2 regions of the Bacillus sp. GW821-FHT11D08 genome follow, and region 1 is predicted to be linked to the other one. Evidence: a T-box and tRNA genes for the amino acid it is inferred to sense, from the RefSeq annotation. Region 1 holds a T-box; the other holds one or more tRNA genes.
What was found. A T-box is a leader RNA that pairs with one kind of tRNA and senses whether it is charged. The one in region 1 lies ahead of AC1RRX_RS08300 (valine--tRNA ligase), so its partner is inferred to be a tRNA-Val.
Positions count from the first base shown of each region.

Region 1 (3,271 bases):
TTGCGAAATTCCATGTGGATTCCACTTTTTCATAGCTGAAACGGAGATCCTGTCCCGGTGAACTTCCGGTTGCCAGGAAATAGCGCAGGGAATCCGCTCCGTACTTGTCGATGACATCCATCGGGTCCACGCCGTTCCCAAGGGATTTACTCATTTTTCTGCCCTGCTCGTCACGGATTAAGCCGTGAATCAGCACGTCTTTGAACGGACGCTCGCCGGTAAACTCAAGACCTTGGAAAATCATCCGGGATACCCAGAAGAAAATGATGTCATATCCCGTTACAAGAACATCGGTTGAGTAATACCGCTTAAAGTCTTCAGCGTTTTCATCAGGCCAGCCCATTGTAGAAAACGGCCAAAGCGCGGAGCTGAACCATGTATCAAGCACGTCTGAATCCTGTTCCCAATTTTCACTGTCCTTAGGCGCCTCAAGGCCGACGTACACTTCTTTTGTTTCTTTATGATACCAAGCCGGGATGCGATGGCCCCACCACAACTGACGGGAAATACACCAATCACGGATATTTTCCATCCAGTGCAGGTACGTTTTCTCGAACCGGTCAGGAACGAAGTGAACTTTCTCTTCTTTTGACTGAAGGTCAACCGCAGCATCGGCCAGCGGCTGCATTTTGACAAACCATTGTGTGGACAGGTACGGCTCAACAACGGCGCCGCTTCTCTCACTATGTCCGACAGAATGCATATGGTCTTCGATTTTAAAGAGAACACCGGATTCCTGAAGATCTTTGACGAGTTTTTTGCGGCATTCAAACCGGTCCATGCCGTTATATTGCAGCGCTTTTTCATTCATTGTTCCGTCTTCATTCATGACGAGAATCCGCTCTAAATTGTGGCGGTTTCCGAGTTCAAAATCATTCGGGTCATGGGCAGGCGTGATTTTAACGGCGCCTGATCCGAATTCCATATCAACATAATCATCGCCGACGATCGGAATTTCGCGGTTTGTAATCGGCAGAATCACCGTTTTGCCGATTAAGTGCTTGTAGCGCTCATCTTCAGGATGAACCGCGACAGCCGTGTCGCCAAGCATCGTTTCCGGACGGGTGGTCGCGATTTCAATTGAGCCTGAACCGTCTGCTAACGGATAGCGCAAATGATAAAACGCGCCCTGTACGTCTTTGTAAATTACTTCAATATCGGATAAAGCCGTTTTTGTGGCAGGGTCCCAGTTGATGATATATTCGCCTCTGTAAATCAAGCCTTTTTTGTACAGCTTGACGAATACTTCCCGCACTGCTTTGTTCAGCCCTTCATCAAGAGTGAAACGTTCGCGCGAATAATCGAGTCCGAGTCCCATCTTGGCCCATTGGCTGCGGATGAAATCAGCATACTCTTCCTTCCACTTCCACGTTTCTTCTAAAAACTTTTCACGGCCGAGATCATAACGGCTTGTGCCCTGTTCGCGGAGTTTCGCTTCGACTTTTGCCTGAGTGGCGATGCCGGCGTGGTCCATGCCCGGAAGCCAGAGCACGTCATAGCCCTGCATGCGTTTCATACGCGTAACGATATCTTGCAGCGTCGTATCCCACGCATGTCCGAGGTGCAGCCTGCCCGTCACGTTCGGCGGCGGAATGACGACAGAATACGGCTGTTTCGTTTGATCGCCGCCCGCTTCAAAATATTTTCCTTTCAGCCAAAAATCATAGCGGCCTTTTTCAATCGCAGACGGATCATATTTTGTCGGCATTGTTTGTTCGTTTGTATCCATGATAACCCTCCAGCATGTTTAGAAATGGCTGAGCAACTAAAAAAGAGCCTTCATCCTGATAAAGGACGAAAAGCTCTTTCGCGGTACCACCTTTTTTCATGAACAGATTTGTTCATGCACTTAAACGGATAACGGGTGCGGCCCGAATTTCTCTACTGTATGTTCAAGAAATTATGCTCCCGGGCGACCTTCCAATGAGACGGCATAAGAAGCCTTTCAGCACAGTAGCTTCTCTCTCTTCATGCGTCTTTCTTGTACTCTTCCCGTTCAAAGCAGGTGTATTTATATCAGCTCATGATCTTATTTATTATGTTCTTTATTATAGTAAAAGTGTTTTTGATTCGTCAATCATCTTTTCCAAAAACCGCTGCCGTCATACATAAATGGGCATGCACCCCGCCCTTTCCCTTACATACGATACATAGAAAGGCGAATGTGAGGAGGAATTGCCCGTGAGAAAAAAATTCAATTCTTATTCGCTCCCCCAGTGGGCCAGACAGGTCCGCCTTGTATCCGTGCAAGTCATTATCCCGATTACGATCTTTCAGGGGATCAGGACGATTTTCTTTCCGACGACTTTTGATGTCCTGCTGCTTGCCATCCTGCTGTTTTTAGCGTGCGCCCTGCATTTGGAATGGATATAAAAAAACGAGTCCCGTTATGAAGAGGACTCGTTTTCCGCTTTTATTTTTTTCTCCCGCTCAATCTGATGAACCTTCATGAGAAAAGGCTCAACATTTTTCATCTGCCAAAACGCTCTTAATAATTGCGTGCACTCTTCTTTTTCAGAGCCCCTTTGGCCGGTCTGATACCGTTTCAGCACTTTGTACATGGCGGACGGATAAGCCATATAGCTGAGAAACAGACTGATTTCCGCTTCACGGAGCGGGAATGATTTGTGATACGTATAAAACCAGTCCAGACATTCCGGGCATGCTTTCGGATAGCTTCTGAACATTCTGGAGTAAAAGCCGAGCAGGTCGTTTTGCGGAGGGCCCAGCGCAGCTTTCTCGAAATTCGTGAAAAAGCCCGATCCCGCATCATTATACAGAAAGTGGCGGCTCGATAAGCTGCCGTGGTTGATCACCGCTCTCGTCTTGTCATGATCCTTTGCCGCGTCAAACCATTCTTCCAGACGTTCGAGAGCAAAATTGACGGCGGAAACCGTTTCTGTAAGATACGTAACAGCTTGCAGTTCAAAAGGTGAAAGGTACCACTCTTTTTCCGCCCGGTCGGCGAATTGTTCATAGACAAGCTTATCATTTTCCCAATCTCTTTTCGTTGCTTCATAAAAGCTGCTGATATCTTCAGTCCGGATTTGGATGTCCCGCACAGTCGCAGAATGGAGCTTCGCGACCTCTTTAAAAAGGTAAACATGTTTTTGGTCCCGTTCCTCTTCCTGATCGTACTGAAGCCAAGGCATTAAATAATAAGAATTCTCCGTCTGTCTTCCCGCAAAAAAATCGCCGGCATACGTGCGGCAGATCGGCACAAATGATCGGTAGCCTTTCTCCTCAATCTCAATCATAAGATCCGTAAATT
Region 1 covers NZ_JBXARS010000003.1:267,779-271,049, forward strand. Annotated here, with positions in the region: gene AC1RRX_RS08300 (valine--tRNA ligase) at 1-1,729, opposite strand, end outside; T-box leader at 1,788-2,009, opposite strand; gene AC1RRX_RS08305 (YszA family small membrane protein) at 2,182-2,373, shown strand; gene ysxE (spore coat protein YsxE) at 2,388-3,271, opposite strand, start outside.

Region 2 (3,271 bases), on a different contig from region 1:
TGTAATCACTTCGGGGCCGACGACGACTTCAATGCTGTGATCGGCATAAGTGCTGATCAATGAGTGTTTATTGCATGTGAGCGCGACGGTTTTGGCGCCGATTGTTTTTGCGTATTTCAGCGCACCGGCCGCATACGGCGTGCGCCCGCTTGCCGCGATGGCGATCACGGTGTCTTCTGCGGTAAGCCCGATCGTTTTGAGATCGAGAGCGCCGGTTTCCTCGCTGTCTTCTATACCTTCAGCCGCTTGCAAAAAGGCGTCTGCTCCTCCGGCCATCAGACCGATGACGGTGTCGGGACTTACGCTGTATGTAGGCGGGCATTCAACCGCATCCAGTACACCGAGTCTGCCGCTTGTGCCCGCTCCCGCATAAATCAGCCTGCCGTTTCGCCGTAATGATTGATGGGCGAATTGAACGGCAATCTGAATATCGGGCAGCACCTGCTGAACGGCTTCAGCCACTTTGAAATCCTCTTCGTTAATGATGCGGAGAATTTCCATCGTGTCTGCTTGATGGATTGAAGCGGTCTGCGGATTTCTGGTTTCTGTGGTCAATCTGTGAATGTTAAGCCGGTCTGTCATGATTGTACCCTCCCAAGTCGTTAATACTTGAAGTATATGGGCTTCTGAATAGATGTTTCAAGAAAAATCGGCAGGGATGAGATGGATAATCAAGCGCTTTCACAAAAAATGATGCAGAATGTGCTGTTCACCGATGGGGCCGATCCTGCGACGACCTTTATCAATAAAACCGGAAGACCGGTACAGGTTCTTTGCACGATGATTGCGATGGTTTACAGCAAGCACGATTTCATCACACCAAGGAAAGTAATTTGCGACAAAAGCGGGGAGCTGCAGCATCGCTTGTTTGGCATAACCTTTTCCCTGATGCGGCGCATGTAAGGACAGCGCACTCAGCAAAATGGCAGACACATTATTCGAATACGGGGCAATGGTTTCTTTTGAGGTATGTAAAATAAAAAAACCGACGGGGCGGTCTTCATTTAAAATGACTGTCGGGTAGCGATCCCGGATGACAAGAGCCTGCGGCAGTACATCTATCGGCAGAGCTGTGAACTTTTTATCTTCTTCACTCAGCACAAACCCGTTCAGTCCGTCTGCATGCTCCGGTTTATAAAAGGACAGGGCTACATCCATGATATCTACTCTCCTTTTTTATAATTGATCCAATTCATCTTCTGATAGAACACGGCAGCCTGCCCGTTTTAAAAGAGCGGAAGTGATGCCGTCTCCGATTATTTTTTTCCCTGAGAAAGTGCCGTCATAGATAAAGCTGCTGCCGCAGGACGGACTGTTTTCTTTAAGGATGACCGTGGCGGCGCCTATTTCTTTTGCGTATGCTAATGTTTTTTCCGCGCCGTCCATATATAAAGCCGTAACGTCTTCGCCTGATGCCGTTACGATTCTTGCTGTTCCGTTCAGCACGTCTTCGCCCGTGCCGCCGATGATTTCCGCCGGTTCGCGGGGAGTGGTGAAGCCGCCCAAAAGTTCGGGGCAGACCATAACAGCTTTCTTTTCTTCTACGAGTCTGCGGATTTTTTCCGAAGCGGCGTGAGAGCCGTTATACCTGCATTCGATACCGCCGAGACAAGAGCTGACTAAGATCATCTGTGTCCATTCCCTTCAATATTTTGATACTTTCATCATAAATGAAATAAGAGAGGAGGGATGAGTTTTTCAGTTAAAAAACGGGTAAAAAAGTTTGAAAATAAAAAAAATAATTTTCCTCTTTACAAATGGGGTACAACCTGTATATAATAACTTTTGTCAGCTCGACGCGGACACAACGGCCCGTTGGTCAAGCGGTTAAGACACCGCCCTTTCACGGCGGTAACACGGGTTCGAATCCCGTACGGGTCATATGGAGGATTAGCTCAGCTGGGAGAGCATCTGCCTTACAAGCAGAGGGTCGGCGGTTCGAGCCCGTCATCCTCCACCATATTTGCCGGCCTAGCTCAATTGGTAGAGCAACTGACTTGTAATCAGTAGGTTGGGGGTTCAAGTCCTCTGGCCGGCACTGTTTTTCAAAAAAATACGGAGGGGTAGCGAAGTGGCTAAACGCGGCGGACTGTAAATCCGCTCCCTCAGGGTTCGGCAGTTCGAATCTGCCCCCCTCCACCATTTTTGGGCTATAGCCAAGCGGTAAGGCAACGGACTTTGACTCCGTCATGCGTTGGTTCGAATCCAGCTAGCCCAGTCTCAGACACCTTTTGCATAAAGGTGTCTTTTTTTTATCAGCATTTTGTTTCGATTTCTGATTGTTCATCAGATATACTATTTTTAAGCTGCTGTTAAGGCAGTATATTCTGTATTTTCCATCTACACGCTGCCTGAAATTTGGTAAAATAAATGTAATAAAAAAAATGAAACCTTTTAAAACAATCAACGTATAGATACAGACCGGTGAAGGGCAGAGGTAAGATAAAACATGGAAAACCTGATTAAAAAAAGAATCAAGCAAGTCAAAAAAGGCGATCAAAATGCGTTTGCAGAAATCGTTGACCTTTATAAAGATAAGATTTACCAGCTTTGCTACCGCATGCTCGGCAATGTTCACGAAGCGGAAGATATTGCGCAGGAAGCTTTTATCAGAGCGTATGTCAATATCGACAGTTTCGATATCAACAGAAAGTTTTCAACGTGGCTTTACAGAATTGCGACCAACCTGACCATTGACCGCATCCGCAAGAAAAAGCCTGATTACTATCTGGACGCAGAAGTAGCGGGAGCAGAAGGGCTGACGATGTATTCGCAGATCGCCGCGGACGGGGTTCTCCCTGAAGACGCCGTATTGTCATTGGAGCTGTCGGACACAATTCAGAAAAAGATTTTAAAGCTGCCTGACAAGTACAGAACGGTTATTGTATTAAAGTATATTGACGAACTCTCTTTAATTGAAATCGGGGAGATTCTGAATATCCCTGTCGGCACCGTCAAGACAAGGATACACAGAGGCAGAGAGGCTCTTAGAAAACAATTGAGGGATCTTTAAGTGGGGTGATGAAATGAGCTGTCCTGAACAGATCGTGCAGCTTATGCATAAGCATCTTGATGGAGATATCCTTCCTGAAGATGAAAACGTATTAAAACAACATTTGCAGTCATGCGGGAATTGCAAACGGCATTTTCATGAAATGGAGAAATCCGTAGCACTCGTCCGAAGCACATCGCATGTCACGGCCCCTGCTGATTTTACTGCCAAAGTTATGGCGAATCTTCCAAAAGAGAAAAAACGCGCTTCTGTAAAACG
Region 2 covers NZ_JBXARS010000008.1:19,654-22,924, forward strand. Annotated here, with positions in the region: gene murQ (N-acetylmuramic acid 6-phosphate etherase) at 1-582, opposite strand, end outside; gene AC1RRX_RS15640 (GNAT family N-acetyltransferase) at 682-1,158, opposite strand; gene AC1RRX_RS15645 (2-thiouracil desulfurase family protein) at 1,177-1,629, opposite strand; tRNA gene AC1RRX_RS15650 (tRNA-Glu) at 1,810-1,881, shown strand; tRNA gene AC1RRX_RS15655 (tRNA-Val) at 1,885-1,960, shown strand; tRNA gene AC1RRX_RS15660 (tRNA-Thr) at 1,966-2,038, shown strand; tRNA gene AC1RRX_RS15665 (tRNA-Tyr) at 2,058-2,142, shown strand; tRNA gene AC1RRX_RS15670 (tRNA-Gln) at 2,147-2,218, shown strand; gene sigW (RNA polymerase sigma factor SigW) at 2,450-3,013, shown strand; gene rsiW (anti-sigma-W factor RsiW) at 3,027-3,271, shown strand, end outside.
Region 2: it has a tRNA-Val gene. The T-box ahead of AC1RRX_RS08300 (valine--tRNA ligase) is inferred to sense a tRNA for this amino acid. The anticodon was not compared.